Regions from separate parts of the Rhizobium sp. P2_G9 genome, predicted to be linked through region 3. Evidence: predicted binding sites of a transcription regulator. Region 3 holds the regulator's gene; each other region holds the start of a gene.
The links. Region 3 encodes PhoB, which activates phosphate uptake and scavenging genes when phosphate is short. Its sites were predicted from a motif close to TGTCATNNANCTGTCAT; they were not measured.

Region 1 (5,250 bases), on a different contig from region 3:
CCGGATTCGACACGGTTAGCTACGAGGATACCTATTTCTTCTCCGACGCGAAACATGGAATTACCGCGAACCTCGCAACCGGTGTGATCACGGACAGTTGGGGCGGCAAGGACAAGCTGACCGGCAGTATCGAAGAACTGCGCGGATCTATTTTCAATGACAAGATGACCGGCGGCAGTGCGGACGAATCCTTCATGGGCCTGAAGGGCAAGGATGTCATCGACGGAGGCGCCGGCGAGAATACCGCGCGCTATGACCGCGACGCAGTCTATGGCGCAGATGCCGGCATCAATGCCCGGCTCGACAAGGGCTATATCATTGATGGCTTCGGCGACAAGGACACGGTCAAGAACATCTGGGATGTCGACGGCACGGCGAAAAATGACACCTTCGTCGGCGATGGCTCAGTTAACGAGTTCCATGGTTTGGCCGGCAAGGACAGCTATAATGGGGGTGGCGGCGTTGATGTGGTGAGTTTCTACTGGTCCACCAATATCGGCGAGCATGGCGTCAATGTCGATATGACGAAGTCCGGCGGCCAGATCATCGACGATGGATTTGGCAATACGGAAACGACGAAGAGCATCGAGGCGATCGCCGGCTCAGCCTTCGATGACACGATCAAGCTGGGCTCTGCCGACGGCTGGGCCGCGGGCAATTCGGGCGACGATACGCTGGTTGCGGGTACGGGCGTGCAGCAGTTCTATGGCGGCACCGGTGCAGACACGTTCGTCTTCAACAATGCCCAGGCGATTGGTACCGAGCAGGGACACCGAGATTACATCGCCGATTTCTCCCAAGCCCAAGACGACAAGATCGATTTCAGCGGCATTGGCGGATTGCAGTTCAAGGGAGAGGGCGGTACGGCCGCCCAAGGGGAAGTGCATTTCACGATCGTGAATACGCAGCAGGGTGAATACACCATAGTTTACGGTGATGTCGACGGGCAGACTGGGGCGGACTTCGATCTCGTACTGAAGGGCGCTATTACACTGACTGCCAACGATTTCATCCTGTCCTGAAATATTTGCGGAAGGTGCCCTGCAACACAATGCTGCGGCGGCGCCTTGCGCAGGAATTCGTGCAGTTTGACGAGATCGTCGCCTCGCATGAACGAGTGGCAAGAAAGCCGCCGGCGTGCGTCGGCGGCTTCGAGCAACAGACGACGGTTTTAGTTCAGGCCGAGCGTCTTGCGCAGTTCTTCCTTGGCGGCGTCATATTCTGCCTTGTAGTCAGGATGCGTCATGATCGTGGCAGCGATTACGGTGCCAGCAATGCGCCCGGCCTCGATGTCGGACCGATAGTGGATGCCGCCGATTTCGCGGTTATGGGCATATTCCCAAGCGCGGTCCATGATCGCCGCCTTCTTTTCCGGCACCATTTCGGCGAGGACGATGCCCATCAGCGTGCCGACCGTTGCATGGCCGGACGGATAGGAGCCCGACTTCGACAGTTTTACCACCGGCTTTACAAGCTCGGGATAGAGCAGATGCGGGCGAGGACGCTTCCAGACATCCTTGGCCGGATCGACCACTGCGCCTTCGGTAGCGGCGACGCGATCGAAGAAGGCCGCGAATTTCGGCAGGTTCTCCTTGGTGAACTTCGGATTGTCGATGACGTCGGAGAATCTCCAGATGTCTTCTTCCGCGTCGGCGATGGCGCGCTCTTCCATCGCCTTGGTGCGCGTGACTTGGATAGTGAGCAATTCGCCAATCTCTTCCTTGGTCAGCTCGGAATCATTGGCCGGCGGCGGCGCGAGCAACTGGGTGAGATCGATTTCCCGATTATCGGCGAAGGGCTTGGCATCTTCGGCGAAGACGGGCGAGACGAGGCCGAAGGCGATAATGCCGGCGGCAAGGATTTTGGTGATGTTGGCCATGGAGAGCTCCCTTGGAAGGCGGACCGCTGTTCCTACCAAGTGATTGTTTGAGCTCGATGACAATGGTGTGATGCGGCCGAAGAAAATCGATAATCTCTCTGCGACCGCATGGCGCATGATACCAGCAAACGCGACGATTGACGGATCAGGCCCTCAATTGAAGCGGATGATCGAGATCTCTCCTTCGAGAGCGCCCTGATAGGCCGACAGATGCGGCTCCTCGTCCGGTTCGCCCATCAGCGTGCCGATCTGGTCGAGGTCCGCCTCGTGGAAACCTTCTTCGGAGAGGGCATTGAGGGCATCGCGGACGGCGGTGTCGTCATCGGGAGCGCGCAGCAGGATATGAATGTCGATGCCTTCGCCGTCTGCGTCCGCATAGGCCTTGCCGATGATGATGAAGACGAAACCGTGCCGCGGCTCGTTGTCGTTGACGGGTTCTTCCATGACTGATTCTCCTGTGGAATGCGGGCAGGGCAGATGGAAAACCGTGGCCGGCAGGACTCGACTGCGACTCTCTATAGAATCGAAATGGTACAAACGCTTAAAGCGCCCGCTCATTTCCCCGCAAGATAAGGACTCACGCTGTCTGAGACAATGAAATATTGTCTTTTTCGTCCGCCGCTTCTGGAATATGATGACATTGACGCCCAAATTAGTGCCTCAGGACGCCATGCAAGCCGCGCAAGGCGGGCATTCCAGGGTTTTGACGACAAAATCTTGTCCGGGGCCTTGACGTAACGGGGGAATGGCTTTATTTCCCGCGCCATCAGAGCCGATGTGGGGCTGGCTGGTTCGGGACGACGCGTCCTGGAGTTCGCCCCAAACAAGGTTCGTCATAGCACGTTGAAACACGATCGCTGCACGCATGATGCTCTTAACGGGCATCCTCTGTTTGATTCGGGTCATCTGCCACGTCAGGCGGATCGATCCGGTTTTGCGTATGATCGTTCATGTGCTCTGTGCCGGCAACGGCAAGAACATGCTCCGCAAGGAGTGAGGAAAACAGTTTTAAGGATGGTTTCATGCCTACCGTAAACCAGCTGATCCGCAAGCCGCGTCAGGCACAGGTCAAGCGCAACAAGGTTCCTGCCCTGCAGGAGAACCCGCAGAAGCGTGGTGTGTGCACCCGCGTCTACACGACCACTCCGAAGAAGCCGAACTCGGCTCTGCGTAAGGTCGCGAAGATCCGTCTGGTCAATCAGTTCGAAGTCATCGGCTATATCCCCGGTGAAGGCCATAACCTGCAGGAACATTCCGTGGTCATGATCCGCGGCGGCCGCGTCAAGGACCTTCCGGGCGTGCGCTACCACATCATCCGCGGCGTTCTCGATACCCAGGGTGTCAAGAACCGCAAGCAGCGCCGCTCGAAGTACGGCGCGAAGCGTCCGAAGTAAGAATTGCTCCAGTTGAGAGACGAGAAATATGTCCCGACGTCATAAAGCAGAAAAGCGCGAGATCAATCCGGACCCGAAGTTCGGCGATTTGATCGTCACGAAGTTCATGAACGCCATCATGTATGATGGCAAGAAGTCTGTCGCTGAAACGATCGTTTACAGCGCCTTCGACGCTGCCCAGAGCAAGGCCAAAGCTGAGCCGATCGGCCTCTTCCATACTGCGCTCGACAATATCGCGCCGCATGTCGAAGTCCGTTCGCGCCGCGTTGGTGGTGCAACCTACCAGGTTCCGGTCGACGTCCGTCCGGAGCGCCGCCAGGCGCTGGCTATCCGCTGGCTGATCACTGCCGCCCGCAAGCGCAACGAGACCACCATGGTCGACCGCCTTTGCGGCGAAATCCTCGACGCTGCCAACAATCGTGGCTCTGCCGTCAAGAAGCGCGAAGACACGCATAAGATGGCGGAAGCCAACCGTGCGTTCTCGCACTATCGCTGGTAATCATCGAAGGAAGGCAGTCCCAAAATGGCTCGCGAATATAAGATCGAAGACTACCGCAATTTCGGTATCATGGCGCATATCGACGCCGGCAAGACGACGACGACTGAGCGTATCCTGTACTACACCGGCAAGTCCCACAAGATCGGCGAAGTCCACGACGGCGCTGCCACGATGGACTGGATGGAGCAGGAGCAGGAACGCGGCATCACGATTACGTCTGCCGCGACCACGACCTTCTGGAAGGGCCGTGACGGCAAGATGCGCCGCTTCAACATCATCGACACCCCCGGCCACGTCGACTTCACCATCGAAGTCGAACGTTCGCTGCGCGTGCTCGACGGCGCCGTTGCGCTGCTCGATGCGAATGCCGGTGTCGAACCGCAGACGGAAACTGTCTGGCGTCAGGCCGACAAGTACAACGTTCCGCGGATGATCTTCTGCAACAAGATGGACAAGACCGGCGCGGACTTCTACCGCTCCGTCGAGATGATCAAGAGCCGCCTCGGCGCCACAGCCGTCGTCTGCCAGCTGCCGATCGGCGCTGAAACCGAATTCAAGGGCGTTGTCGACCTGATCGAGATGAACGCGCTCGTGTGGCGCGACGAGTCGCTCGGCGCCCTCTGGGACGTCGTCGAGATTCCGGACGACCTCAAGGCTCGCGCCGAAGAGTTCCGTGAGAAGATGATCGAGACCGTGGTCGAGATCGACGAAGCGGCGATGGAAGCCTATCTCGAAGGCAACATGCCCGACAACGATCAGATTCGCGCGCTCATCCGCCGTGGTACGATCGACGTCAAGTTCTTCCCGATGTTCTGCGGCTCTGCCTTCAAGAACAAGGGCGTGCAGCCGCTGCTCGACGCCGTCGTCGAATTCCTGCCGTCGCCGATCGACATTCCCTCGATCAAGGGCATCGACTTCAAGACCGAAAAAGAAATCGATCGTCATGCCGACGACAACGAGCCGCTCTCCATGCTCGCGTTCAAGATCATGAACGACCCCTTCGTCGGTTCGCTGACCTTCTGCCGCGTCTATTCGGGCAAGCTCGAAAAGGGCACGTCGGTTCTCAACACCGTCAAGGACAAGCGCGAACGCGTCGGCCGCATGCTGCAGATGCACTCCAACTCGCGCGAAGACATCGAGGAAGCCTTTGCAGGCGACATCGTCGCCCTCGCCGGCCTCAAGGAGTCCACCACCGGTGACACACTCTGCGACCCGCTGAAGCCTGTTATCCTCGAGCGCATGGAATTCCCCGAGCCGGTCATTCAGATCGCCATCGAGCCGAAGTCCAAGGGCGACCAGGAAAAGATGGGCCTCGCGCTCAATCGCCTCGCTGCCGAAGACCCGTCTTTCCGCGTCAAGACCGACGAAGAATCCGGCCAGACGATCATCGCCGGCATGGGCGAATTGCATCTCGACATCATCGTCGACCGCATGCGTCGCGAATTCAAGGTCGAAGCCAATGTTGGCGAGCCTCAGGT
Region 2 (12,917 bases), on a different contig from region 3:
GATCAGCGTCGATTTTCCCGAGCCGTTGCGCCCGGTGACGACCAGCGCGTCGCCGGCCGAAAGCGAAAACGTGACAGCGGAAAATATCCGCTCCTCGCCCCGCAACGCCGCGAGATCGCGGATTTCCAAACGCAGCAACCGGACCTCCGCGCGGCCCTCGCCGCAGTGCAAAAAAATGTCTTCCTAGGCCTTTGTACGTATGGAACCTTGTTTAGAAATTATCTATAGGTTCTGCAATCGCGCCAGCAGCCGGCGTGAATATCATCCAAGCGCCGAACTTGGAATTGCCGCAGGCAATTCTACGTGCGGACAGCGGAAATGGTTGCACCCGCATCCCATAGGCGTATTCGCGCCGGGCGTTCGCACGTCAGTTCAGACGATCAGACGAAACGGGTCCACCTATGTCTCAATCTCTTGATAGTTTCAATTGCCGTTCCACCCTCACCGTGAACGGCAAGAACTATGTCTATTACAGCCTGCCAAAGGCGGAAGCCAACGGACTGACCGGTATTTCCAAGCTTCCCTATTCCATGAAGGTGTTGCTGGAGAATCTGCTCCGCAACGAGGATGACCGTTCCGTCACCAAGGACGACATCAAGGCCGTGGCCGAATGGCTGGTTAACAAAGGCCTGACCGAATACGAAATCGCCTATCGCCCTGCCCGCGTACTGATGCAGGACTTCACCGGCGTTCCCGCCGTCGTCGATCTCGCCGCCATGCGTGATGGCATCAAGGCGCTCGGCGGCGATGCTGAAAAGATCAACCCGCTCGTTCCGGTCGACCTCGTCATCGACCATTCCGTCATCGTCGACGAATTCGGCACGCCGCAGGCCTTTGCCAGGAATGTCGAGCTCGAATACCAGCGCAACGGCGAGCGTTACCGCTTCCTCAAATGGGGCCAGCAGGCGTTCAAGAATTTCCGTGTCGTGCCGCCCGGCACCGGCATCTGTCATCAGGTCAATCTCGAATATCTCGGCCAGACCGTCTGGACCAAGGACGAGGACGGCGAGACGGTTGCTTATCCTGACACCTGCGTTGGCACCGATTCGCACACCACGATGATCAACGGCCTCGGTGTGCTCGGCTGGGGCGTCGGCGGCATCGAGGCCGAGGCCGCCATGCTCGGCCAGCCCGTCTCCATGCTGCTGCCGGAAGTGATCGGCTTCAAGCTGACCGGCAAGCTCAAGGAAGGCTGCACCGCTACCGATCTCGTGCTCACCGTTGTGCAGATGCTGCGCAAGAAGGGCGTCGTCTCCAAGTTCGTCGAATTTTTCGGCCCCGGTCTCGACAACATGTCGCTGGCCGACCGCGCCACGATCGGCAATATGGGTCCGGAATACGGCGCCACCTGCGGCTTCTTCCCTGTCGATGCCGAGACCATCAACTACCTGACCATGTCCGGCCGCGAAACCGACCGCATCGCGCTGGTCGAGGCCTATTCCAAGGCGCAGGACATGTGGCGTACCGGCGATGGCTCCGACCTTGTCTTCACCGACACGCTGGAACTCGATCTCGGCGAAGTCGTGCCGTCTATGGCCGGCCCGAAGCGTCCGGAAGGTCGCCTGTCGCTCGAAACCATTGCGCCGAACTTCGCGACCGCGCTCGAAGGCGATTACAAGAAGCCCGGCCAGATCGCCATGCGCTATCCGGTTGAGGGCACGGATTTCGACCTCGGCCATGGTGATGTCGCGATCGCTGCCATCACCTCCTGCACCAACACCTCCAACCCGTCCGTGTTGATCGCCGCCGGCCTGCTCGCCCGCAACGCTGTCGCCAAGGGCCTGAAATCCAAGCCTTGGGTCAAGACCTCGCTGGCGCCGGGATCGCAGGTGGTCGCCGAATATCTCGACAAGTCCGGCCTGCAGAAGGACCTTGATGCGCTCGGCTTCAACCTCGTTGGCTTCGGCTGCACCACCTGTATCGGCAATTCCGGTCCGCTGCCGGCGCCGATTTCCAAGACGATCAACGACAAGGGCCTGATCGCCGCGGGCGTCCTCTCCGGCAACCGCAACTTCGAAGGCCGCGTGTCGCCCGATGTGCAGGCCAACTACCTGGCTTCCCCGCCACTCGTCGTCGCTTACGCGCTCGCCGGCTCAGTGCAGAAGGACCTGACCCAGGAGCCGATCGGCGAGGACCAGTCCGGCCAGCCGGTCTACCTGAAGGATATCTGGCCCTCCACGAAGGAGATCCAGGAATTCATCATGAAATACGTCACCCGCGAACTCTACGCGGCGAAATATGCAGACGTGTTCAAGGGTGATGCTAACTGGCAATCCGTGCAGATTCCGGCCGGCGACACCTATGCCTGGGACGACCAGTCGACCTATGTGCAGAACCCGCCCTATTTCGTCGGCATGACCAAGACGGCCAGCGGCGTCACCGACATCAAGGGCGCGCGCGTGCTCGGCCTGTTCGGCGACAAGATCACCACCGACCACATCTCTCCGGCCGGTTCGATTAAGGCCGCCTCTCCGGCTGGCACCTACCTCATCGACCACGGCGTCCCGGTGGCTGACTTCAACCAGTACGGCACGCGTCGCGGCAATCATGAAGTGATGATGCGCGGCACCTTCGCCAATATCCGCATCCGCAATCACATGCTCGGCCCGAACGGCAAGGAAGGTGGCTACACGATCCACTATCCGACCAAGGAAGAGATGTCGATCTACGACGCCGCGATGAAGTACAAGGCCGAGGGCGTGCCGCTGGTGATCTTTGCCGGCGTCGAATATGGCAACGGCTCGTCGCGCGACTGGGCGGCCAAGGGCACCAACCTGCTCGGCGTCCGCGCCGTCGTCGCCCAGTCCTTCGAGCGCATCCATCGCTCCAACCTGGTCGGCATGGGCATCGTCCCCTTCGTCTTTGAGGAAGGCACGACATGGGCCTCGCTCGGCCTCAAGGGCGACGAACTGGTGACGATCGAAGGCCTCGCTGAAATCAAGCCGCGCCAGAAGACGGTCGCCAAGGTGACCTATGGCGATGGTTCCGTGAAGGACATCCCGATCATCTGCCGCATCGATACGCTGGACGAGATCGACTACTTCCATAATGGCGGCATCCTGCAGACGGTGCTGCGCGATCTGGCCGCCTAAGCGGACGTAAATCCTGAGATAAAACGCCGGGTATGAGATGCCCGGCGTTTTTCATTTCGGCTTCCTGGAGGGGCAAACGATGAAATCCATCCGCGGCGATTTGATCCGGCTTGCGCGGGATGGTGAATTCGATGTCATCATCCATGGCTGCAATTGCCAATGCGTCATGGGCAAAGGCATTGCCTTGGCCATCAAGCAACAATTCCCCCAGGCCTACGCAGCAGATCGCACCACTGAGCCCGGCGCCCGCGACAAGCTGGGTACGGTTTCTACCGCAGAGGTCGATATCGATGGCCGCCGTCTCGTCGTCGTCAATGGCTACACACAGTTCGATTACAAAGGCAAAGGCGTCAGAGCTGATTACGACGCCATCCGAGGGGTGATGCAGACAGTACGAAGCAGGTTTTCCGGCTTGCGCATCGGCTATCCCAAGATTGGAGCCGGCCTTGCCGGCGGCGACTGGACGAGGATTGCCGTGATCATGGATAAGGAGCTCGAGGGCGAGGACCACACATTGGTCGAATTCGTGCCGTGACGGCAGATCGAGCGTGATTTTCCACGGATGCCGAGACCTATCGGTGCGCTATGAACGGGCCTCGCATCAACTTCGCTTATGGACGCGCCAATTCTAATCGTTTTTCAACGAATCCCGGCAGGCGTATATTCGGAATTGCCAATCCGGACCTAGATTATGAACCTCCATCACTACCTGCCATACCTCGCCGTCGCCTGGTCGGCCTATTTCATCGCCGTCGTCAGCCCTGGCCCGGCCGTTCTGGCGCTGATCAACACGTCGATGAACAAGGGCCGCAATGCCGGCATGGCCTTTGCCACCGGCGTGATGACGGGTTCTCTCTGCTGGGCAACGCTCTCCACCATTGGATTGGCGGCGGTGTTGTCGGCCTATGCGGAACTGCTGGTGGTCATCAAGATAGCCGGTGGGCTTTACCTGCTCTATCTCGCCTGGAAGGCCTTCAAGCGCGCCGCTTCCCGCGACGACACCCTGCGCAATGCCGCCGATCTGCATGCGGAGAGCCTGAGGCGGCTTTACCTCAAGGGCCTCGCCTTGCATCTCACCAATCCCAAGGCCGTGTTCATCTGGATTTCGCTGGTATCGCTCGGCCTGCCGGCCGGTGCGCCGTCGAGCATCATGGCGGTCTATGTCGCCGGCTGCCTGACGATCGGCCTCGTTTCACTCAATGCCATGGCGCTGATGTTCTCCGCCTCGCCCGTGGTCAGAGGCTATCGCAAGGCGCGCCGCTATATCGAGGCCTGCATGGGCGCCTTCTTCGCCTTCGCCGGCGTCAAGATGCTGACGGCAGGAGTATAGGTTTAGCGCCTATAAAGGAAGAGGCCGGAGTTTCGAGTTTTTATTGATCGGAATTTCATGCATCGAAGGCGGCTCGATGAGCTCGATTATCTTGACGACTTCCGGCCACCGCCAGATCAAGATAGAAGCGACCTGATGCATCGGGGTGTTCTGGTAGGCGGCCGCCAGTATGGATCCGTGAAGCCCGGCTGACCGCAAAGCGGCCCGTTCCGCGGGATTCCTCAAAATTCGAACATCGCCGGAAACAAATATCCACACGTCGTTCGATCGCCTGAGGAAATCAATCCATTCAATATCGCTGGAATGGCGACCGCTTGGAAGGCCGGTTACATCCCTGATATGGGTGGCCGAGTGTCCTTCATGCTGTATGAATCCGTGGAGAGTGGCGGCAAGAATCGGAGACGTGCAATTATCGAAAAGCACTTTCACGCTGCCAACCGCTGCTCCATCGATGTTTCAAACTCCAACGCATGACGTACAGACGTTTCGCTGACGTCATAGTCCCGGGCAGCTTTGCGAACATTGCCATGCATTTTCGCCGCCGCAGCGAGAACAGAAGTTGGAACGCTGGAAATGGAATCGATTGGTTGGCCAAATGAACGGGCCGGATCGATGACGACATTGAGCCTGCGGCCCGCGGGCCACCAGACCAAAGGGCTGCCGTCATGCCCAAAATCGACGGTCTTCAGTAGTGGATCGAGAAATCCTTTAAACTCGTATTGCCGGCGAAACAGATTCAGCAACCGCTGCTGTTCTTGGCCGTCAGCATCCTCTTGTGCGAGCTGAAGAAAAATCTCGCGTCCATCTGTTCGAAATTGATGTGTGGACAGGGGGTGATCGCGGCCGATGACATCTCGAGCTAAACCGATGGCAGCGCGGACCTTGATGGCAGAGACCCCAGCTTGAATGAAAGCAGCTGCAACGCGAACCTCCATCAGGTCCCGGAAACCGAGATAAAGTTTATTATCGCCGAGAGACACTTCTGATTTCCAGAGAGCCGGGTAGAACTGGCCATCCACACGGTGCCCTTTAAGCCATCTGGAAATCTTCGCGGATGTGACATGAACAAGCCTTCCCGCTTCCGCAGGCGTATAGAGACCTATACCGATCAAATCATCCAAGACCATGCACGCAGTAACTCATTACGAAAAGCGTGTGTCAATCGTCCTTTGCAGAGCCTCGGCTACTCAGCCGCCTGCGCTCCGCGCCCGAACCTCTTGTCGATATAATCGACCACCAGCGCCTCGAATTCCTCAGCGATCTTCGGCCCGCGCAACGTCAGCGCCTTCTTGCCATCGATAAACACCGGGGCGGCCGGCATTTCGCCGGTGCCGGGCAGCGAGATGCCGATATCGGCATGCTTGCTTTCGCCCGGGCCGTTAACGATGCAGCCCATGACGGCGACGTTGAGCGCTTCGACACCCGGATATTTCTCACGCCAGACCGGCATGTTCTTACGGAGATCGCGCTCGATATTCTGCGCCAGTTCCTGGAACACGGTGGATGTCGTGCGGCCGCAGCCGGGACAAGCGGCGACGACGGGCAGAAATTGGCGGAAGCCCATGACCTGCAACAGTTCCTGGGCCACCACGACTTCGCGCGTCCGGTCACCATTCGGCTCCGGGGTCAGCGATACGCGGATCGTGTCGCCGATCCCCTGCTGCAGCACATAGCCCATGGCCGCGGAGGAGGCGACGATGCCCTTCGAGCCCATGCCGGCCTCGGTGAGGCCGAGATGCAGCGCGTGGTTGGAGCGCTCGGCGAGCATGGAATAGCAGGCGATCAGGTCCTGGACCTGGGACACCTTGGCCGACAGAATGATGCGGTTGCGTGGCAGGCCGATCTCTTCGGCGAGTTCAGCCGACAAAAGCGCCGACTGCACAATCGCTTCGCGCGTCACCTGCCGCGCCGTCAAGGGCGAGCCTTCAGCCGCATTCTTGTCCATCAGTGCGGTCAACAGTTCCTGGTCGAGCGAGCCCCAGTTGACACCGATCCGCACCGGCTTGTTGTATCTGATCGCCATCTCGATGATGTCGGCGAACTGCTTGTCCTTCTTGTCCTTGAAGCCGACATTGCCGGGATTGATACGGTATTTCGCCAGCGCCTCGGCGCAGGCCGGATGGTCGGCGAGCAGTTTGTGGCCGATATAGTGGAAGTCGCCGATCAGTGGCACGTCCATGCCGAGTCGGAGCAGCCGCTCGCGGATTTTCGGCACCGCGGCCGCGCTCTCGTCGCGATCGACGGTGATGCGGACGATCTCGGAACCGGCGCGGGAGAGGGCTGCGACCTGCGCCACCGTGGCATCGATATCGGCCGTGTCGGTATTGGTCATCGACTGTACGACGACTGGCGCGCCACCGCCGACGATCACGCCGCCGACATCGACGGCAACGGTTGCACGGCGCGGCTTGGGGTCGAAATCTTCGGGTGCGGACATCAGGAGAACTCGCGAGCAACGGGATTGGCATTGAGGTGGCGCAGCACCACTTCAATGTCAATGCTGCGGCGAATTCATGACGCGGATTTGTTCGGCTTGGTCAGCGGCTGGATAAGAAGTTCGACCAGCCAGCCGATATCGGCCTCGGCTTCGTGCCAGTCGCTCTTGCGGCGCTTGATGCCTTCAACGGCCGAGACGATCAGCCGGGCGAGGTCGCAAGGCTTGAGATCGTGATGGTCTTCGAGGAAGATTTCGCTGTTCGCCTGCGCGGCTGCCAGTGCCCGGTCGAGATTCTGCTCGAGCACGTCATTCCAGTCCTGGCCGAGATCGCCGGCGAGTTCCTGCTTGACCTCGAACAGTTCAGCCCCATGAGGCGATTGCTGCACTCGGCGCATCGGATCGATGACGCCGACGGTCAGTGCCGCCACCAGCCGCGGACAGAGGCTTCCCGGACCCGAAAGCGCCAGGTCGACATTGCGGAAGGTACGCTCCAGCATCGACATGAAGCCGGCACGATAGATATCGGCCTTGTTCTTGAATTCGAGATAAAGCGCCGGCCGCGATATCCCGGCCGCATCGGCGATGTCGGCCATGGTGGTGCGCCGGAAGCCATAGGCAAGGAACACCTTGAAGGCCGCTTCCAGAATTATTTTTCGCTTGTCGAGTGTTTCGGTTGCTTCCATGTTTGACATTCTGACATTTTTCGATATTTTGTCAACACAAGAGATGACGAGGTATTTTTCATGCATAGCGTGTTCTGGACATTGGCCAAGACGGACTATGGCGCATCCGTTCAAAGCACTGAAACTCCGAGCGCCTGGGCTGAAGATCAGGCGAGCGATATCGTTGGATCGAGACTGCGTGATGACATGCAGGATCTTTCCTACAATGCCTTTATCCAGGAAAGCACGCTCGACGAAATCGCCTATGCCGGTGGCACCGATCCACTCGAACTGCGCCGCCGCCTGATGTCGCCCTACCCGGTGGCGACCCGGCTGATCGACGCCGTGGCGCGCATGTCGAACTGGCAGGAACCCGTGGCCGACGGCAAGGCGCGCGGCTTTGCCTTCGCCTTCTCAAACGGCAGTTGGGTTGCACAAGTGATCGAGGTTTCCGAAGAGGATGCGGGCATCCGTGTCGATGCGGTCCATTGCGCCGTCGATGCCGGCCCGCTTGCCGATGACAACATCCGCCGCGCGGTGATCGAAGCCGATATCCGCCGCGCGCTCAGGGAAGCCACCGGCCGCGAAATTCGCCAGCGAATGGAAATCCCGGCGATCCACGTGAAACTGCTGAAAAACGCTGTCCGGCCCGGTCTCGGTGGCACGCCGGCGGCGCAACCGGTCATGCCGGCGCTCGCCAACGCCGTCTTCGCGCTGAMCGGCAAGCGAATCAGGCGCACGCCGCTGGGTGACGAGATCACTTTTCTTTGAATTGATAGACTTCGCGAGACACAGATAAGAGGGCCGGATGCGAAAGCGCCGGCCCTCTTGGTCTTTAGAGCGCTTTGCGTTCTGATGGAATCAGAACCGCGCTCCAAACTTTTGTTTTGCGCATGTCGTTATTCTGAAACCGGTTTCCGCTTTCAGGCGACATGCGCTAAACCCTCAGTAGACGCGATTGTCAGACGTCCAGCGTCGAAACTTCCTTGGCTGACGACAGCACGATCAGGGTCTCGGTGCGCATCAGCCCCTCGATGCCCTTCAATTCCTGCGCCAGGAAGCGTTCGAGCTCGCGCGTGTTGCGCAGCCGCACCTTGAGCAGGTAGTTCCATGCGCCGGTGACATGATGGCATTCGAGCACGGCCCCGCTGCTGGCGACCTTTTGCAGGAAAGCCTCTTCCACCTCGGGCTCATTCCAACCGACAAAGACGAAGGCGAGCAGATCGAGCCCGACTTTTTCCGGATTCACGGCTGCGTGGAAACCCGAAATGATCTCATTGCGGATGAGGCGCTTGATGCGGTCATTGACGGTGGACGGAGCCAATTTCAGCTCTTGCCCAATCTCTGCGAGCGACAACCTGTCATTTTTCTGCAGAAGGGCAAGGAGGCTGCGGTCCGTTTCGTCCAAAATACTCATATGCAACCTCCGCATCCGTGCAAATCATGTCGAAAAATGTCTAAAGGGAAAATTTTGACGCGGAAAGTGCGATTTTTCGCCCAAGCGTCAAAGTTGTAGAAACCCCGATGCAATTAACGTATGTCAAGAAAAATGGTTCCGATGCAATTCAAAAATTTTGAGCCGGTTTCCATCAAGGGATTTTGATTTAGGTGTGAAGCCGTCTTGGGCTATAGCTGGAGCATTGCAGGCCATGGCTCGCGCAATCTTGCGTGCATCTGTCGGCCGTTATCCGGGACCTAGGGACTTCCATGCGGCTTCCACTCTATTCAACTCTTGTGCTCTGCCTGTTCGCGGTAGCGCCGGCTTGGCTTTGCATGGCCGAGGAGGTCAAGGAGTCGCATCCTGTCGGCGTCGTCGAATTGTTCACCTCACAGGGCTGCTCTTCCTGCCCCAAGGCTGACGCCGCTTTCTTCAAGATCGCCGGCGACGGCAATGTCGTGGCGATCTCCTACCACATCGACTACTGGAACTATCTCGGCTGGGAGGACACACTCGGCCAGAAGGAAAACACCGACCGCCAATATGGCTATGCGAAGATGCTTGGCAACAACAACGTCTTCACGCCGCAGATCGTGCTCAACGGTGTGACCGATGCCAAGTCCACCAATCCCAACGTGATCCTCGCCGACCTCAAACGCATGGGCAAGAACGGCGACGGCATGCCCGTCGACGTTGATGCCGACCTGACGAAGGATGAGATGACGATTACGGTCGGCTCCGGCGTCGGCAAGGCCGATGTCGTGATGGCCTATTTCAAGAAGCAAACCACGGTGGAGATCTCCAAGGGCGAGAATACCGGCAAGCAGATAACCTACCGAAATGCCGTAACCAAGCTCGAAACAGTCGGCATGTGGGATGGCAAGGCGATGACCATCAAGCTGCCGTCGGCGTTGATTTCCAAAAAGGGCCAGGACGGCTGCGCCATCCTGTTGCAGGCGCATGACAAGGACGGCAATCCCGGCCGCATCTACGGCGCCGCCATACTGGAAAACTATGCGGCGCTCGGCGCGCAGTGACGCCGTGTCACGGCTCATCCCGCCTCGGCCCCTCGACATCCGCAATGACCGTGCCCACATGACAATGTGACGCAGAAGTCCGAACATTACCGATCAAATCGGTCTTGCAATTCGGACCTCTTCAGGCAAACTGTCATCAATTCGTCATTGGCGCGCCGGTGAATCGCAGCGGCAATGGCAGCGAAACATCGTGTAAGGGACGACATGACGGATCAGACCGAGCACAGTGGAGCGACCACCGCAGGCCAGGTGGTCGATCTCAAGGACTATCGCGATGCCCGCGATCCGGCGCCGATCACCTTCCACCGCCTCGAACTCAACCAGATCCTGAGGATTTATGGCCGAATGGTCGGCGAAGGCGAATGGCGTGACTACGCCATCGATTTCTTCAAGGAGAAGGCTGTGTTCTCGGTCTTCAAGCGCTCCGGCGACCTGCCGCTCTACCAGATCGAGAAGAACCCCAAATTCGCCGCCAAGCAGGGTGCTTTTTCGATCGTCAACACCCAGGGCCGCATCCTCAAGCGCGGCCACGAGCTCGCCCAGCTGCTGAAATTCTTCGACAAGGTGCAGCGCCTCCGCGATTGAGACAAATTCTCCCTCCCAGTCCGGCGACTGTTGCTCCTCACGGCTCCGCTTTGCCGCTTGCCAAGCCGACCCCTTCATCTTTATGACATGGAACCGCCACAATCTCGGGAGCCCTTCGTCATGACGTTCCGTCGCTCGTTCCTTCTCGGCCTCGCCGCCGTTATCGCAGCGCCTTTTGCCGCGCATGCCGCCGATCTGCCGGACCTCAAGGGCCGCAAGGTGGTCGTGGTCTCTGAGAACGCCTATCCGCCGCTGCAATTCGTCGACCCCAAGACCAACAAGCAGGTCGGCTGGGAATATGACGCGATGGACGAGATCGCCAAGCGGTTGAATTTCAAGGTGGAATACCAGAACACGTCGTGGGATGCGATGATCCAGGCCGTCTCCGACAACCAGTACAATATCGGCATGGACGGCATCACCATCAAGGACGAGCGCAAGCAGAAGGTCGATTTCTCCGATCCCTATATGCGCTCCGAACAGTTCATGCTGGTGCGCGGCGATGAGAAGCGATTCACCGAAGCCAAGAGCTTCGCCGCCTTCAAGGATGGCCTGGTCGGCGCCCAACCTGGCACGACGCCATTCTACACCGCCGTCTATAGCGTGCTCGACGGCAATGAGCATAATCCGCGGATAAAGCTGTTCGAAACCTTCGGCGCCACGGTCCAGGCATTGAAATCCGGCGACGTTGATGTCGTGCTGACGGACGGTACGGCCGGCAAGGGCTATGTCGATGCCTCCAGTGGCAGCCTCAAGCTGATCGGCGGGCCGCTCGGCAGCGAGGATTTCGGCTTCATTTTCCCCAAGGGCTCCGATCTAGAGAAGCCTGTCAATGCGGCGATCGCCTCGCTGAAGGCCGACGGCACCTTCGACAAGCTGAACAAGAAGTGGTTCCTCGATTACAAGATGGGCCAATAGACCGACAACGCCGTCTCGATGTCGGCGCCCCAATCATCACAATCTGCCGACGCGGGCGACTTTCCATATTGGCTGGTCGCCCTCGTCGTGATCGGGGTCGGCACCGCCGTCCTGATCGCCGGCAGCGATCTCTATCGCGAGATTTTCGCAGCCGTCTCCACCGGGTTGGAAGTCACCGTCCTTGTGACGCTGATCGCCTTTACCCTTGCCGTGGCGCTTGGCCTGGCGGTCGCGCTCTGCGGCCTTTCCGATCTCAAGTCGCTCAGGCAATTCTCCCGCTTCTATATCGAGTTGATCCGCGGCATCCCGGTTCTGGTCCTGCTCTTCTACGTCGCCTTTGTCGGCGCGCCGGCCGTGGTAGCCGCCTATAATTGTCTGGCGGCACCGCTGATCCGGGCGGGAATGCTCGATACGCTGCTCGTGCGTGAGGTGTCGCTGATGTGGCGGGCCATCATCGCGTTGACGGTTGCCTATTCCGCCTTCATCGCCGAAATTTTTCGTGCCGGCATCCAGTCTGTCGACAAGGGCCAGGTCGAGGCGGCCAAGGCGCTCGGGCTCTCCCGCTTCCAGCGCTTCCGCCTGATCATTTTTCCGCAGGCACTGCGGGTGATCTTCCCGCCGCTGTCGAATGACTTCGTCGCCATGGTCAAGGATTCCTCGCTGGTCTCCGTGCTCGGTGTCGCCGACATCACCCAGGCGGCGAAGATTTCCGTCGCCACCTCTTTCCGCTATTTCGAGACCTATTCCATGGTCGCTTATGTCTACCTGGTGCTGACTATCGGCCTGTCGCTGGTTCTCAGGCATATCGAGAAGCGGATGCGCCAGGCCCAGGTCAAGCGCTGACGACGGAAAAGCCCGGTCCTTGAAGGAACCGGGCTTTCGGGCATGTGAAGCGGCGAGCCTCACTCCATCGGCAAGCGATCAACGGCAAACCCGGACGCGGCGCAGATGGGCATTGCCCCAATTGTCATAAGCCCACACCTTCTTGGTGAAGCAGTAGTCGTGGACGACGACGAAACGGGCCGGGCGCACGACGATGCGCGGCGCGAAGAACACGCGGCCATGCCAGCCGTGATGGCGGTAGCGCCAGCCGGCTTCGGCAGTGGCGGACAGCGAAACAGTGGCGATGACGGCGGCCAGGGCGGCGATAGCGAACTTTTTCATAGGGAACACTCCAAACATTTTGTTGTCTTTAGGTTTCGTTTTCGAACCGTTTGTTACGGCCCGTTGACGCTCTTGTCGCAGCAAATACGCAGCGCCGCTGTTCCCGGTGGAACAGGCTAAACGACAAACAAAAACCCGGGCAGGAATGAGCCGCCCGGGTTCAGTGGATGCGTTGCCTTGAAAAATCAGGCGATCGACTGACCGGTCTTGGCCCAGTCGGCGATGAACTGTTCGAGGCCCTTATCGGTCAGCGG
Region 3 (13,117 bases):
CGCCAAGCGAGGAGATGACGATCGGCACCTTGTATTTGACGCAGAGGCCGAGATCGTGCTCCAGCCGCTTGTTGGTGGCGTGGACGATCTGGTTGACGGCGAACGGGGCGGCCCGGCGCCCGTCGCCCCTGGCATTGTGGGCGGCGAGCGTCTCGGTGATCTCGGCCAGCCATTCGTCGAGCTGGCTTTCCGGCCGGGCATTGAGCGCCGGAAACGAGCCGACAATGCCGGCCTTGCACTGGGCGATCACCAGTTCCGGATGCGAGATGATGAACATGGGGGCGGCGACCAGCGGCAGCCTGAGATCGTCGCGGAGAATGGCGGGAAGCATGATGGCGGGTCCGGAATGTGCGAAATTGGCGGCAGCCTATCTCCGGAAAGATGGTTTGTTCAACCTTGTATTTTCGTCGCGTGCATCAGACCGCCATTTTTTGGCTGCAAAGCCGATATTAGCGGGGGAGGCATTCGGCTCGGAACTTGAAAAGGTGCTGGCGAATGATTACCCAAGGGTCATAATGAGAATGTCCCGCGTATCGAGGTATTTTTTAGCGTGAGTGGACTGGAACAGGCGATCCGCAACGCTCTGGACAGGGCCGAAAGGTCCAATCCGGAAATACGCGCGCGTATCTATCAGTCCGCGCGCAATGCGCTCGATGCCGGCCTGCGCAAGCAGGACATCCACGACATGACGGTGATCGAGCGGCAGCGGCAGCGGCTGGAATTCACCATCCGCGCAATCGAGGACGAAGAGCTCGAAAAGCTGCGCATGTCGGCGCGGCTCGACAAGATTTTCATAGAGAATACGCCGTTCGAGCCGCCGGAGGCGGTGCCTGAGCCCGATATCGCGCCGCCGGCGCCGGAGCGGCTCATCGATGCGCCGCCGTCGGCCTGGCCTGAGCCGGCTCAGCCTTCACGGCGCGAGCCGCCGATTGTCGAGCCGGTGCGCCAGGTGGCGCAGCCGGTCAGGCCCATGGCGGAGCCGGTCGTGGCGCGCGAGATACCGCCGGAGATCGAGGAAGACGGCGCGTTTTCCGATTTTTCGGCCACCCGCGATGAGCGCGCGCCGTCCAAAGCCGGCGTAAAAACGCGGCGGATCGAGCCGGTGGTCGACGCACCTTTGGTCGCCGAAGCGCGCGGCAAGGGACGGGCGCAAAATATCCGGCATGAGGAAGAGGATCCGGCCTGGGCCGAGCCTTCGACGCCGGAAGGGCGCAAGGTGGCGCCGCAGAAGCGTGCCGCGCGACGCCGGCGCGGCTCCTGGGTCGTGTCGCTGTTCGTCTATTGCGTGCTGCTCGGCGTCATCGGCTTCGGCGCATGGTGGGCCTATGCGACCGGCATGATCGGGGCGGCCATGCATGGCGGCGGCGATTTCGATTTCATCCCCAAGCAATTGCACAGCGAGGATTTCGATCCGAAGGTGCCGCTGAAAACCCCGCTCGATCCGCTGCGCGGCTTTTCCGGCGATTGGGTGAGCGTGCTCAAGCCCGGCGACACCAGTGCGGTCAAGCCGGCGGCGCAGGCCAAGGTCAGCGACGTCACCGACAGCGACGGCAAGGCGATCATGATCATCTCGAATGCGCCGGACCAGGATGGCGAAGTGCGGATCGAGGTGCCGGCCGACGTGCTGAAGAATCTTGCCGGCAAGACCTCGACACTGGCCGTGACGTTGCGCGCCGATGGCGACAAGCCGTCGCAGATCTATATCCAGTGCGCCTTTGCCAGCCTCGGCGATTGCGGGCGGCACCGGTTTACGATTTCCAACGAGCGGGTGGATGAGCTGATCCAGGTGAAGTTCGATGGCAAGCAGGCGCCGAACGAGCCGGGTTACGTGATTATCAATAGCGATCTCACCGGGCAGGGGCGGGCGATCAGGCTTTATGGGATCAGGATTGGGCCGGGGGCTTGAGAGTTTTTGGTAGGTCGGCGTTTGGGGCCACCCCCCTCTGTCCTGCCAGACATCTCCCCCTCAAGGGGGGAGATTGGATGGGGCGCCCTGGCCGCTTCCTCTCTACCGTCGCACAACGCAGTACTCAACGACTCTTTGAGGCGGGGAGCAGGCCTCTAGCCAATCTCCCCCCTTGAGGGGGAGATGTCCGGCAGGACAGAGGGGGGTACGACGCACACTCTACGAAGCGAAGCCGCTCAAACTTCCATCGCATACCCCGCACCGCGCACGGTGCGGATCACATCCGGCATGTTCGACAGATTGAGCGCCTTGCGCAGCCGCCCGACATGGACGTCGACGGTGCGTTCGTCGACATAGATGTCGTGGCCCCAGACGCCGTCGAGCAGTTGTGAGCGGGAAAACACCCGGCCCGGCGACGACATGAAGAATTCCAGCAGCTTGAATTCCGTCGGTCCGAGGCGGATTTCGCGGGAGCGGCGGTGGACGCGGTAGGTCTCGCGGTCGAGCTCGACATCGCCGCATTTGAGGATCGAGGAGATCGCATTGGGCCGCACCCGGCGCAGCATGGCCTTGATGCGGGCCATCAGTTCCGGGGTCGAGAACGGCTTGACGACATAGTCGTCGGCGCCGGTCGACAGGCCGCGGACGCGCTCGCTTTCCTCGCCGCGGGCGGTGAGCATGATCACCGGCAGGCGCTCGGTTTCAGGCCGCATCCTCAGCCGACGGCACAGTTCGATGCCGGACACGCCGGGCAGCATCCAGTCGAGCAGAAGCAAGTCCGGGACGCGCTCCTGCAGGCGGATATCCGCCTCGTCGCCGCGCGGGATCACCTCGACATCATATCCCTCTGCTTCGAGGTTGTAGCTGAGCAGCGTGCCCAGCGCTTCCTCGTCTTCCACAACCATAATTCTCGGCTGCATGGTACTCTGCTCCGTCGGCAATCACGCCTGGCGCGTGCCCCGCGCCCAGGCGGCTGCGATTGTTACTACCGGCATGCTCTCGTCCGATGCCGGCGCTGATGATCGGCGGCCAGGGACGCCATTGGCGCCGGCTGGCCGAAATGCGCAATCGGCATCACTGGCCCGGCTGCACCACGGAAGCCGTGTTGTCTTCCTTGACGCGTTCGCCGGTCGGCTGTTCGCCGGTCTTCATGTAATAAATGGTTTCGGCGATATTGGTCGCATGGTCGCCGATGCGCTCGATGTTCTTGGCGCAGAACAAGAGATGGGTGCAGGGCGTGATGTTGCGCGGGTCTTCCATCATGTAGGTGAGCATTTCGCGGAACAGCGAGGTATAGACGGCGTCGATCTCGCCATCGCGCTGGCGGATCACCTCGGCCTTTTCCGCCGAGCGGGTGGCGTAGACGTCGAGCACATCCTTGAGCTGGGTCAGCGCCAGTTCGGAGAGATGTTCGATGCCGCGGGCGAGCGGCCGCGGAATGCCGGTGGTCTGCACGGCAATGACGCGCTTGGCGTTGGACTTGCCGAGATCGCCGACGCGTTCGAGATCGGCGGCGATGCGGATCGAACCGACGATCTCGCGCAGGTCGGACGCCACCGGCTGGCGCTTGGCGATCATCAGGATGGCGCTGTCGCCGATATCGCGCTCGGTCTGGTCCATGATCACGTCTTCCGAGATCACGCGCTGCGCCAGCGCCGAGTCGGATGTGACCAGCGCCTTGACCGAGTCGGAAACCATCTGCTCGGCCATGCCGCCCATTTCGGCGATGCGGCGGGAAAGGTTGGCCAGCTCCTCGTCAAAGGCGGAATAGATGTGTGCGGTCATCAATAGTCCTCCAACCGGCGGGCGGCCGGCGCGGTTTTGGATCAGCCGAAGCGGCCCCTATGTCCTGGGCCGCGGGTTATCCGGGCTGGCAAGGAACATAGGGTCGGCCAAGTTTTCATTAGCCGCTTTACGCCAGGGTTTTATGTCAAAGTCACGAAAGATTTATGACAGACTAAAGTGCTGAAAAGTCAATCCTTTCGGACGCGCTGGAGGGATTGCTGCGTTTTTGTCAGAAGCGCACGGTGAAGGTGCTGCCGCGGCCGAGTTCCGATCGGATGAGCAGACGGGCGCGGTGGCGCGTCAAGATGTGCTTGACGATTGCCAATCCGAGGCCGGTGCCCTTCTTCGAGCGGCTGCTCTCGACATTGACGCGATAGAAGCGTTCGGTCAGGCGCGGGACCTGGTCTTCGGGGATGCCGGGACCGTAGTCGATGACGCTGACCTCGATCGGCTGGCGCGGCTTTTCGATCAGCGTCACGTCGACGATCTTGCCCTCCTGGCCGTATTTGCAGGCGTTTTCGATCAGGTTCTCGAACACCTGGGTCAGTTCGTCACGATCGCCGCTGACATTGATGGCATGGTCGGGCAGATGCCGCTTGATCTCGACGCCGAGGTCGGTTGCCAGCGGCGCCAGCGCATCGCAGACCGAGCCGATGAGCGGCACCAGGTCGACGGCGTCCTCCGGCGCGACGCGCGCCTTGATCTCGAGCCGCGACAGCGACATCAGGTCGTCGACCAGGCGCGACATGCGGGTCACCTGTTCCAGCATGATCGTCAGGAACCGTTCATGCGCCGCGGTGTCGGTGCGGGCCGGGCCGAGCAGCGTTTCGATGAAGCCACGCAGCGAGGCCAGCGGGGTCCTGAGTTCGTGCGAGGCATTGGCGACGAAATCGGAGCGCATGCGATCGATGCGGCGCGATTCCGAAATGTCGCGGAAGATCAATACATAGAAGCGGATCGCCTCGCCCTCTTTCGTCTCCGCCGGGACCATCCGCACCTGGAAGATGTTCTCGCCCGGCAGGGTGTCTGCATATTCGGTCATGCCGTTGCGGCCCGACGCGATGGTCTCGCGGATCATCTCGATGATCGCCGGCAGGCGGATGCGGGCCGAGATATGCTGGCCGGGCTCGATCTCGCCGAAGGCATGCCGGGCCGAAGGGTTCTGATAGATGACATTGGCCTTGGGGTCGAGCAGGTAGGCCGGGCTGTCGAAGCCGGCAAAGGCCGATTTGACGTCGCACAGCGGCTCCGGCGGAGGCGTGGGCTCCTGTTCAGCGATCGGCACCGTGGGCGCGGTGGCTTTGATCCACAGCGATGGCAGCACGGCAAGGATCATCACCGAAACGGCGATACGGGAATTGGTGCCGGCCGCGATCAGCGCGGCTGCGCCCAATAGGACGGCCGCAAGGTTGTATTTATGACCCAACAGCCAATCAGTGACTGCTTTCAGCATGCGAATCCCCGGCACTGCGAAAATTAAAACGTCCTTCTATGGTCTGTATGTAACAGCTTTTTCACGCTTTGCTTGAATTCACATGATGATTATGTCCATGTCACTGACAGCATGTCTGCCGAAAGCGGTCGCCGGTTTCGGGACAAAGGCATGCGCGAGAACAAAGAAGCAAGCGCATGGCATGAGGAGGAGTGGAATGGCCGTCGAAACGGATATTCCCGCGGTCGACGTCAAGATCGACGGCAAGAAGCGGCAATGGGATATCGACGATCCGGTGCTGCCGGCATGGATCGATGACAAGGCGCTCGAATCCGGCGGTTATCCCTACAAGAAGAAGCTCGATGACGACGAATATGAGGCCGAGCTGGAAAAGCTGCAGGAAGAGCTGGTCAAGGTGCAGCTCTGGCAACAGAAATCCGGCGACCGGGTGATGTCCTTGTTCGAGGGGCGGGATGCGGCCGGCAAGGGCGGCATCATCCATGCCATCCTCTCCTATATGAATCCGCGCAGCGCCCGCGTCGTGGCGCTGAACAAGCCGACGGACACCGAAGCCGGCCAATGGTATTTCCAACGCTATGTGTCGACCTTCCCGACGCGCGGCGAGTTCGTCAACTATGACCGCTCCTGGTATAACCGCGCCGGCGTCGAGCCGGTCATGGGTTTCTGCAGCAAGGAAGAATATGAACAGTTCCTCAAGAGCGTGCCGCGCTTCGAGAAGCTGATCCTCGACGACGGCATCCATTTCTTCAAATTCTATATCGAGATCGGCCGGGAAATGCAGCTCAAGCGCTTCCACGAGCGGCGCCATAGCAAATTGAAATGCTGGAAGCTGTCGCCGATGGACATTGCCGCGCTCGACAAATGGGATGACTATTCCGAAAAGCGCAGCCGGATGCTCAAGGAAACCGATACCGAGCATGCGCCATGGACGGTGGTGCTCGGCAATGATAAGCGCCGCGCCCGGATCAACATGATCCGCCACATCCTCGATAGCCTTGACTATACGGACAAGGACAAGAAGGTGATCGGCGAGATCGACAGAAAAATCCTCGGCAAGCCCGGCATTTTGAAATGAGCCTGAAACGACAAAGGGCCGGCAAGCCGGCCCTTTGTCGCAGAGAAATGTGAGGGTCGTGTCAGCGCATGCGGCGGCGTTCGGCCGAAGGCTGGTAAGCGAGCTTCTGGTGGAAGCCGCAATAGGGCGAATTGTCAGGCGAGTCATTGCCGCAGAAGCAGAAATCTTCCTTCAGCGGATCGCCGAGCGGCCATTTGCAGGTGCGTTCGGTGAGCCGGATCAGCGGCACGCGGCGGAAGATCGGCACGACAACGTTGTTGGGCAACGTTTCCATGACCTCAAGCGCATCGAGCTCGATCTCTTCCTTGAGCATGGTGGCGCCGGCCGGCCGGGTGACGGTGCGGGTCACTGTGCGCTGCGCGAAAGAAGAAGAAGCCTGCGGCCGGCTGACGGTCGAAACCGTTGCGCGTTTCTGCGAGCGGGCAGCGGTGGTGCCGCCGGCCTTGGCGCGGCCCGGGAGGCTGAGCCGATGCACCTTGCCGATCACCGCGTTGCGGCTGACGCCGCCGAGCTGCGCGGCGATCTGGCTCGCGCTCAAACCTTCGGACCAAAGCTTCTTCAGCTTCTCGACGCGATCGTCAGTCCAGTTCACACTATTATCCATCGAAGCGTTCCTTATCGAGGAATCGGTCACCACACCCCGGAACAGCACGAAGTGCAAAACGCCTCATATTCGGCGCTTGATTGAGGGTGACTAGTTCCGCCGCATGCAAATCTAGCAATTGCTTATTAACCTAGAGAGCCTGAGACTCCGTGACAAGAGTCTTGCGAATCCGCACGAATCGATTTTCGAGTTATCCCCAAGATTGATCCCCGGCCGTGTCCGATCGGCGACAGTTGCTGCACCGCACAGCGTCCGGCGGGCTCGATGGCCGGCAATTGCGGGTTTTTGTTGACGCGCTGCAGCGAAATGCTAATAGTGCCCTCGCCGCCCGCTGGGGCGGTTTTTTGATTTATGCGCTCCGGAATGTCCGCCCGGCCGGGAGGCCGCACATTCCGTTGCCGCAATCGAGATGAAGGATGTCCGTCATGGCCGAGGTCTCGCCGCTTTATGACACCTATGCACGCGCACCGATGCGGTTCGAGCGCGGCGAAGGCGTCTGGCTGATCACCGAGGACGGCGAACGCTATCTCGACTTCGCCGCCGGCGTCGCCGTCAACTCGCTCGGTCATGCGCATCCGCATCTGGTCGAGACGCTGAAGGCGCAGGCCGAAAAGCTCTGGCACACATCGAACCTCTATCAGTCGCCCGGCCAGGAAAAGCTGTCACGCCGCCTGTGCGAGAGCACGTTCGCGGACAAGGTGTTCTTCACCAATTCGGGCGCCGAGGCGCTGGAATGCGCGATCAAGACGGCGCGGCGCTATCACTATGCCAAGGGCCATCCGGAAAAATACCATATCATCACGTTCGAAGGCGCCTTCCATGGCCGCACGATCGCGACGATCGCGGCCGGCGGCCAGCAGAAATATATCGATGGCTTCGGCCCCAAGGCGCCCGGCTTCGACCAGGTGCCGTTCGAGGATATGGATGCGCTGAAGGCGGCAATCACCGACGCCACGGCCGGCGTGCTGCTGGAGCCGGTGCAGGGCGAAGGGGGCTTGCGGGCTTTCTCGCCGGAATTCCTGAGGGCGGTCCGCGTACTCTGCGACGAGCACGACCTGCTCCTGGTCTTCGACGAGGTACAATGCGGCGTCGGCCGGACCGGCTCGCTGTTCGCCTATCAGCGGATCGGCGTGACGCCCGATATCATGGCCGTGGCCAAGGGCATTGGCGGCGGCTTTCCCATGGGCGCCTGCCTGGCGACGTCGGAGGCCGCGGCCGGCATGGTGGCCGGCACGCATGGTTCGACCTATGGCGGCAATCCGCTGGCCATGGCGGTCGGCAATGCCGTGCTCGACGTCGTCCTCTCCGATGGCTTCCTGCAGCATGTGCGCGACGTGGCGCTGGTCTTCCGCCAGGGCCTTGCGTCGCTCAAGGACCGTTTTCCCGACGTGATCTCGGATATTCGCGGCGAAGGCCTGATGATCGGCGTCAAGGCCGCGGTGCCGGCCGGCGACCTGCTGCAGGGCATCCGTGACGAGAAGCTCCTGGGCGTGATGGCCGGCGACAATGTCATCCGCCTGCTGCCGCCACTGATCACCACTGCCGAAGAAGCCCGCGAAGGCCTTGCCCGGCTCGAAAAGGCCGCCGAGAAACTGCATGCCGCGAACAAGCGATGACGCTTTGACGAAAGCCCACATCCATCGCTAAGGTAAAAGTTTCCTGAGACAAGGAATAGGTTATGAGTTCCAGGCATTTTCTCGATCTCTCGGCAATGACGCCGGAGGCACTGCGGCACATTCTCGAAGACGCCAAGACCCGCAAGGCGGCCACCAAAGCCGGCACCGATTTCAAACCGCTGGCCGGCAAGATGCTGGCGATGATCTTCGAAAAGCCCTCGACCCGCACCCGCGTGTCGTTCGATGTCGGCATGCGGCAGCTGGGCGGCGAAACGCTGTTTCTCTCCGGCACCGAGATGCAGCTCGGCCGCGCCGAGACGATCGGCGACACGGCCAAGGTCCTGTCGCGCTATGTCGATGCGATCATGATCCGCACCACCGACCATACGCGGCTGCTCGAAATGGCCGAACATGCGACCGTGCCTGTCATCAACGGCCTGACGGATGCGACCCATCCCTGCCAGATCATGGCCGATATCATGACGATCGAAGAGCATCGCGGCAATGTGAAGGGCAAGACCATTGCCTGGACGGGTGACGGCAACAATGTGCTGCATTCGCTGATCGAGGGTTCGGCCCGGTTCGGCTATCGCATGAACATGGCAGTGCCGCTCGGCAGCGAACCGGGCGACAAGTTCCTCAACTGGGCACGCAACAATGGTGGCCAGGTGATGCTGAGCCACGATGCCGAAAAGGCGGTCGACGGCGCCGATGCGGTGGTCACCGACACATGGGTGTCGATGAACCAGGAGCATCGCGCCCGCGGACACAATGTCTTCCAGCCCTATCAAGTCAACAGCGCGCTGATGCAGCACGCCAAGGCCGACGCGCTGTTCATGCATTGCCTGCCGGCGCATCGCGGCGAGGAGGTCACCGACGAGGTGATCGACGGGCCGCAATCGGTCGTTTTCGACGAGGCGGAGAACCGTCTGCATGCGCAGAAGTCGGTGCTCGCCTGGTGCCTCGGCGCGATCTGACGCTTCCGGGCTTGAATCTGCTGTCCGATCGCTTATTTTTGGACCTTCAAACGAAGGGCGCCTTTTGGCGCCAGATCCGAGACAATCATGACGCTTGACACATTTCACCCCGGAGAAACCGGGTTCGCCGGCGATGACCGCGTGATACCTTTCCAGGTGGAGGGGCTCGACGTGCGCGGCCGTGCGGTCACGCTCGGACCTCTTACCGATACGATCCTGAACCGCCACAACTACCCTGCCCCGGTGGCGCGGCTGCTCTCCGAGACGATCGCGCTCACCGTGCTGCTCGGCACCTCGCTGAAATTCGAGGGCAAGCTGATCATCCAGACGCAGAGCGACGGGCCGGTAAACCTGCTGGTGGCGGATTTCACCGCGCCGGACGGGGTGCGCGCCTATGCCCGGTTCGATGAAGACGCTGTCACGGAGGCGGTCAAGCAGGGTCGTTCCGCGCCGCATGAGCTGCTCGGCAAGGGCGTGCTCGCCTTCACCATCGACCAGGGGGTCAGCAACAAGCGTTACCAGGGTATCGTGTCGCTCGACGGCGAAACCCTGGAACAGGCGGCCGCAACCTATTTCCGCCAGTCCGAGCAGATCCCGACCCGGGTGAAACTCGCCTCGGCGGAATTCTTCGATCGCGACGAGAACGGCAAGCCGCGCCACAGCTACCGCGCCGGCGGCATGGTGGTGCAGTTCCTGCCGGACGCGCCCGAGCGCATGCGCCAGCGCGACCTGCATGGCGGTGACGGCGATCCCGGCCAGGCGTTCGAGGAAGACGACACCTGGGCGGAAGCGCAGATGCTGGCCGAGACCACCGGCGCGGAAGAACTGACCGATCCGGATCTCGGCGTCGAGCGGCTGCTCTATCGCCTGTTCCACGAACGCGGCGTGCGTGTCTATGATGCGCAGCCGGTATTCGATCGCTGCAGCTGTTCGGAAGAGAAGATCCGCAACGTGATATCGGGGTTTTCGGCCGAGGAGGTCGAATCCACCATCGAGGACGGCGAGATCGTGGCGAAATGCGAATTCTGCTCGACGGTCTACCGTTTCGTTCCTGCAGAATTCGGCATCGCTGCCGACGCGAACTGATCAAGCGCAGGCTGCGGCTGGAGCATGTCGCCTGGAAGTGGATACCGGTTTCAGGACAACGACATGCTCAAACAAAGGCGCTCTAATTGAGCGTGCGCTGCAATCCCGGCGAATCCAATGAGAAGGCCGGGATTGCCACATCGAACATCTCGCCGGTGTCCGACAGCATCTGGTAATGCCCGAACATCATGCCCGAAGGGGTGTCGAGCGGACAGCCGGAATTGTATTCGAACGTGTCGCCGGGGCTCAGCGTGGGCTGCTCGCCGACCACGCCGGGACCGGTGACCTCATCGATCTGGCCGTTCTCGTCGGTGATGTGCCAATAACGGTTCATCAGCCTGATCGTGTGGACGGAATGATTGGCAATGACGATCCTGTAACCCCAGACATAGCGGCTGTCTGCGGGGTCCGACTGCTCTGCGAGATAATAGGGCTCGACATTGACTTCTATGCCCCGCGTCGTCGCTTGATACATACCATTCATTCCGTTGGGCCGGCTCCTTGCCGCCTCGAATTTCCGCTATGAAGTATTCCTCGAAACTAGTCTGTCAAGCTTGTCCCAGCCCGGAGTAAAGATCGGTTTTCACGGGCAAATTAGCTGGTCGGCAATTCAGCCACGCCGCCATGATCGGCGGACCATTTCAGCGGTTGGTCAAGAAACGCTTCAACCGAGTTCAGGGTTTCAATATCGAACAGCCTCTGATCTCGCGCCACCGCCAGAACTTCGCGCCAGGTGGCGATGTGGTGCAGCTTCACCTTGCCATTGTCGAAGCGAACCTTGGCTTCCGGAAAGATGGAATAGTAGAACAATGCTATGCCGTGATCGACGACGCCGCCAGCGGCGCGGATCGCATCGATGAACTTGAACATCGAGCCGCCGGCCGTCGTCAGGTCCTCAATGACCAGGACGCGCGCGCCTTCCTTCATCTCGCCTTCGATCTGGGCGTTGCGGCCATGGCCCTTGGGCTGCTTGCGGACATAGATCATCGGCAGCGACAGCCGTTCGGACAGAAAGGCGGCAAAGGGAATGCCGGCCGTCTCGCCGCCGGCGACGCAATCGAATTTTTCGAAACCGGCTTCCGACAGGATGATGGCGGCGGCAAAATCCATCACCGCCGAGCGGATGCGCGGATAGGAGACAAGCTTGCGGCAATCGATATAGACCGGGCTCATCATGCCCGACGACAGCTTGTAGGGCTGATCAGCGCGGAAATGCACCGCCTTGATCTCCCACAGCATCTTCGCCATCAGTTCGGCCATGACGGGTTTATCGTTGAAGGCATTGGAAAACATGGGGGTGGCTCCTTTAGCAATTCTCCAGCGCTTACCAAGAACGGACGCCCCTGCAAAGCCGCTCTCAGCCCTGATCGGCAGCTTTCAACGTGCCGAAGCGCAAAGCGGCCCATTCGAGCAGCATGTCGAGCGCCGGGCAAAGCGCCTGACCCCATTCGGTCAGCCCGTATTCCACCTTGGGCGGCACTTCCGGATAGACGGTACGGAAGACGATGCCGTCGCGTTCCAGGTCGCGCAATTGCTGGATCAGCATTTTCTGCGAGATGCCGGGGATGGCGCGTTCGAGTTCGGAAAAGCGCAATATGCCCGAGTGGAACATCTGGAAAATGACGATCATCTTCCAGCGGCCCTCCAGCATCCTGAGAGCTTTTTCGACGCCGCTCGCCGCCATATCCGGGGTCACATCACCAAGCTTACCAGTTGGTGAGTACCTTACTTTTTTGTCAGTTCTTGCCATTTTTTCAGTTTAGCACCAGATTCCGGAGGTGCCAATACGAGGATTGAACATGACACTTCCGGAGACGCTGGACGTCTATTTCGCAGCCCAGAACATCCACGACATGGACCGGCTGGTCGCCTGCTTCGCGCCCGACGCCAAGGTCCGCGACGAGGGCGAAGACATTGTCGGTCGCGATGCGATCCGTGCCTGGAAGCAAAAGGTGCGCGACAAATACCATTTCACCACGGAACCGCTTCGCCATTGGCAGGAGGACGGCAGCAATTTGGTTAGAGCCAGGGTTGCCGGAACCTTTCCGGGCAGCCCGGCCGAACTCACCTACAGATTCACCCTGAAGGACGGGATGATTGCCGTGCTCGAGGTGGCATCATGAACGAGGCAGGCGAATTCTCCGGCAAGCGCGTGCTGGTTACCGGCGGCACCAAGGGTATTGGACAGGCCGTGGTGCAGGCTTTTGCCGAAGCTGGCGCGAGCGTGCTGACCACAGCGCGCAACGTGCCTGATGACGCCGGCAATGGTGTGCTCTATGTCGAGGCGGATGTCTCGACGGCGGAGGGCTGTGAAACTGTCAGCAAGGCGGTGGTCGACCGCCTTGGCGGCATCGACATCATCGTGCATGTCGTCGGCGGATCAAGCGCGCCGGCGGGCGGCTATGCTGTTCTCGATGACAAGCAATGGTACAGGGCCTTGGACACGAACCTTTTTTCGGCCGTCCGGATCGATCGGGCGCTGCTGCCGTCGATGATCGCGCAGGGTTCCGGCGTCATTATTCACACGACCTCGATCCAGCGGCAGTTGCCGCTGCCGGAGGCAACCACTGCCTATGCCGCCGCTAAAGCCGGCCTTTCGACCTATAGCAAGAGCC

Region 1: a site for PhoB is predicted at 1,925-1,941, ahead of AC1DYF_RS28980 (acid phosphatase). Genes of this name have one in related genera too.
Region 2: a site for PhoB is predicted at 10,128-10,144, ahead of AC1DYF_RS02830 (DUF2794 domain-containing protein). Genes of this name have one in related genera too.

Annotation. Positions count from the first base shown of each region.
Region 1 is NZ_JBFUFK010000041.1:1,895-7,144, reverse strand. Features, by position in the region: gene AC1DYF_RS28985 (calcium-binding protein) at 1-1,022, shown strand, start outside; gene AC1DYF_RS28980 (acid phosphatase) at 1,172-1,879, opposite strand; gene AC1DYF_RS28975 (transcriptional regulator) at 2,033-2,323, opposite strand; gene rpsL (30S ribosomal protein S12) at 2,902-3,273, shown strand; gene rpsG (30S ribosomal protein S7) at 3,302-3,772, shown strand; gene fusA (elongation factor G) at 3,797-5,250, shown strand, end outside.
Region 2 is NZ_JBFUFK010000002.1:231,864-244,780, reverse strand. Features, by position in the region: gene ccmA (heme ABC exporter ATP-binding protein CcmA) at 1-135, opposite strand, end outside; gene acnA (aconitate hydratase AcnA) at 402-3,092, shown strand; gene AC1DYF_RS02875 (macro domain-containing protein) at 3,172-3,627, shown strand; gene AC1DYF_RS02870 (LysE family translocator) at 3,784-4,422, shown strand; gene AC1DYF_RS02865 (PIN-like domain-containing protein) at 4,432-4,851, opposite strand; gene AC1DYF_RS02860 (hypothetical protein) at 4,848-5,549, opposite strand; gene ispG (flavodoxin-dependent (E)-4-hydroxy-3-methylbut-2-enyl-diphosphate synthase) at 5,606-6,859, opposite strand; gene AC1DYF_RS02850 (TetR/AcrR family transcriptional regulator) at 6,934-7,542, opposite strand; gene AC1DYF_RS02845 (hypothetical protein) at 7,603-8,292, shown strand; gene AC1DYF_RS02840 (Lrp/AsnC family transcriptional regulator) at 8,483-8,938, opposite strand; gene AC1DYF_RS02835 (DUF1223 domain-containing protein) at 9,229-9,996, shown strand; gene AC1DYF_RS02830 (DUF2794 domain-containing protein) at 10,201-10,581, shown strand; gene AC1DYF_RS02825 (transporter substrate-binding domain-containing protein) at 10,702-11,499, shown strand; gene AC1DYF_RS02820 (amino acid ABC transporter permease) at 11,518-12,342, shown strand; gene AC1DYF_RS02815 (hypothetical protein) at 12,421-12,663, opposite strand; gene fsa (fructose-6-phosphate aldolase) at 12,849-12,917, opposite strand, start outside.
Region 3 is NZ_JBFUFK010000031.1:81,825-94,941, reverse strand. Features, by position in the region: partial or broken gene AC1DYF_RS24280 (NAD(P)H-dependent flavin oxidoreductase) at 1-334, opposite strand, end outside; gene AC1DYF_RS24275 (hypothetical protein) at 551-1,906, shown strand; gene phoB (phosphate regulon transcriptional regulator PhoB) at 2,143-2,826, opposite strand; gene phoU (phosphate signaling complex protein PhoU) at 2,981-3,694, opposite strand; gene phoR (phosphate regulon sensor histidine kinase PhoR) at 3,921-5,144, opposite strand; gene ppk2 (polyphosphate kinase 2) at 5,341-6,219, shown strand; gene AC1DYF_RS24250 (GcrA family cell cycle regulator) at 6,281-6,811, opposite strand; gene AC1DYF_RS24245 (acetylornithine transaminase) at 7,249-8,439, shown strand; gene argF (ornithine carbamoyltransferase) at 8,502-9,416, shown strand; gene AC1DYF_RS24235 (Hsp33 family molecular chaperone) at 9,504-10,502, shown strand; gene apaG (Co2+/Mg2+ efflux protein ApaG) at 10,585-10,977, opposite strand; gene AC1DYF_RS24225 (orotate phosphoribosyltransferase) at 11,097-11,795, opposite strand; gene AC1DYF_RS24220 (winged helix-turn-helix transcriptional regulator) at 11,860-12,252, opposite strand; gene AC1DYF_RS24215 (nuclear transport factor 2 family protein) at 12,302-12,625, shown strand; gene AC1DYF_RS24210 (SDR family oxidoreductase) at 12,622-13,117, shown strand, end outside.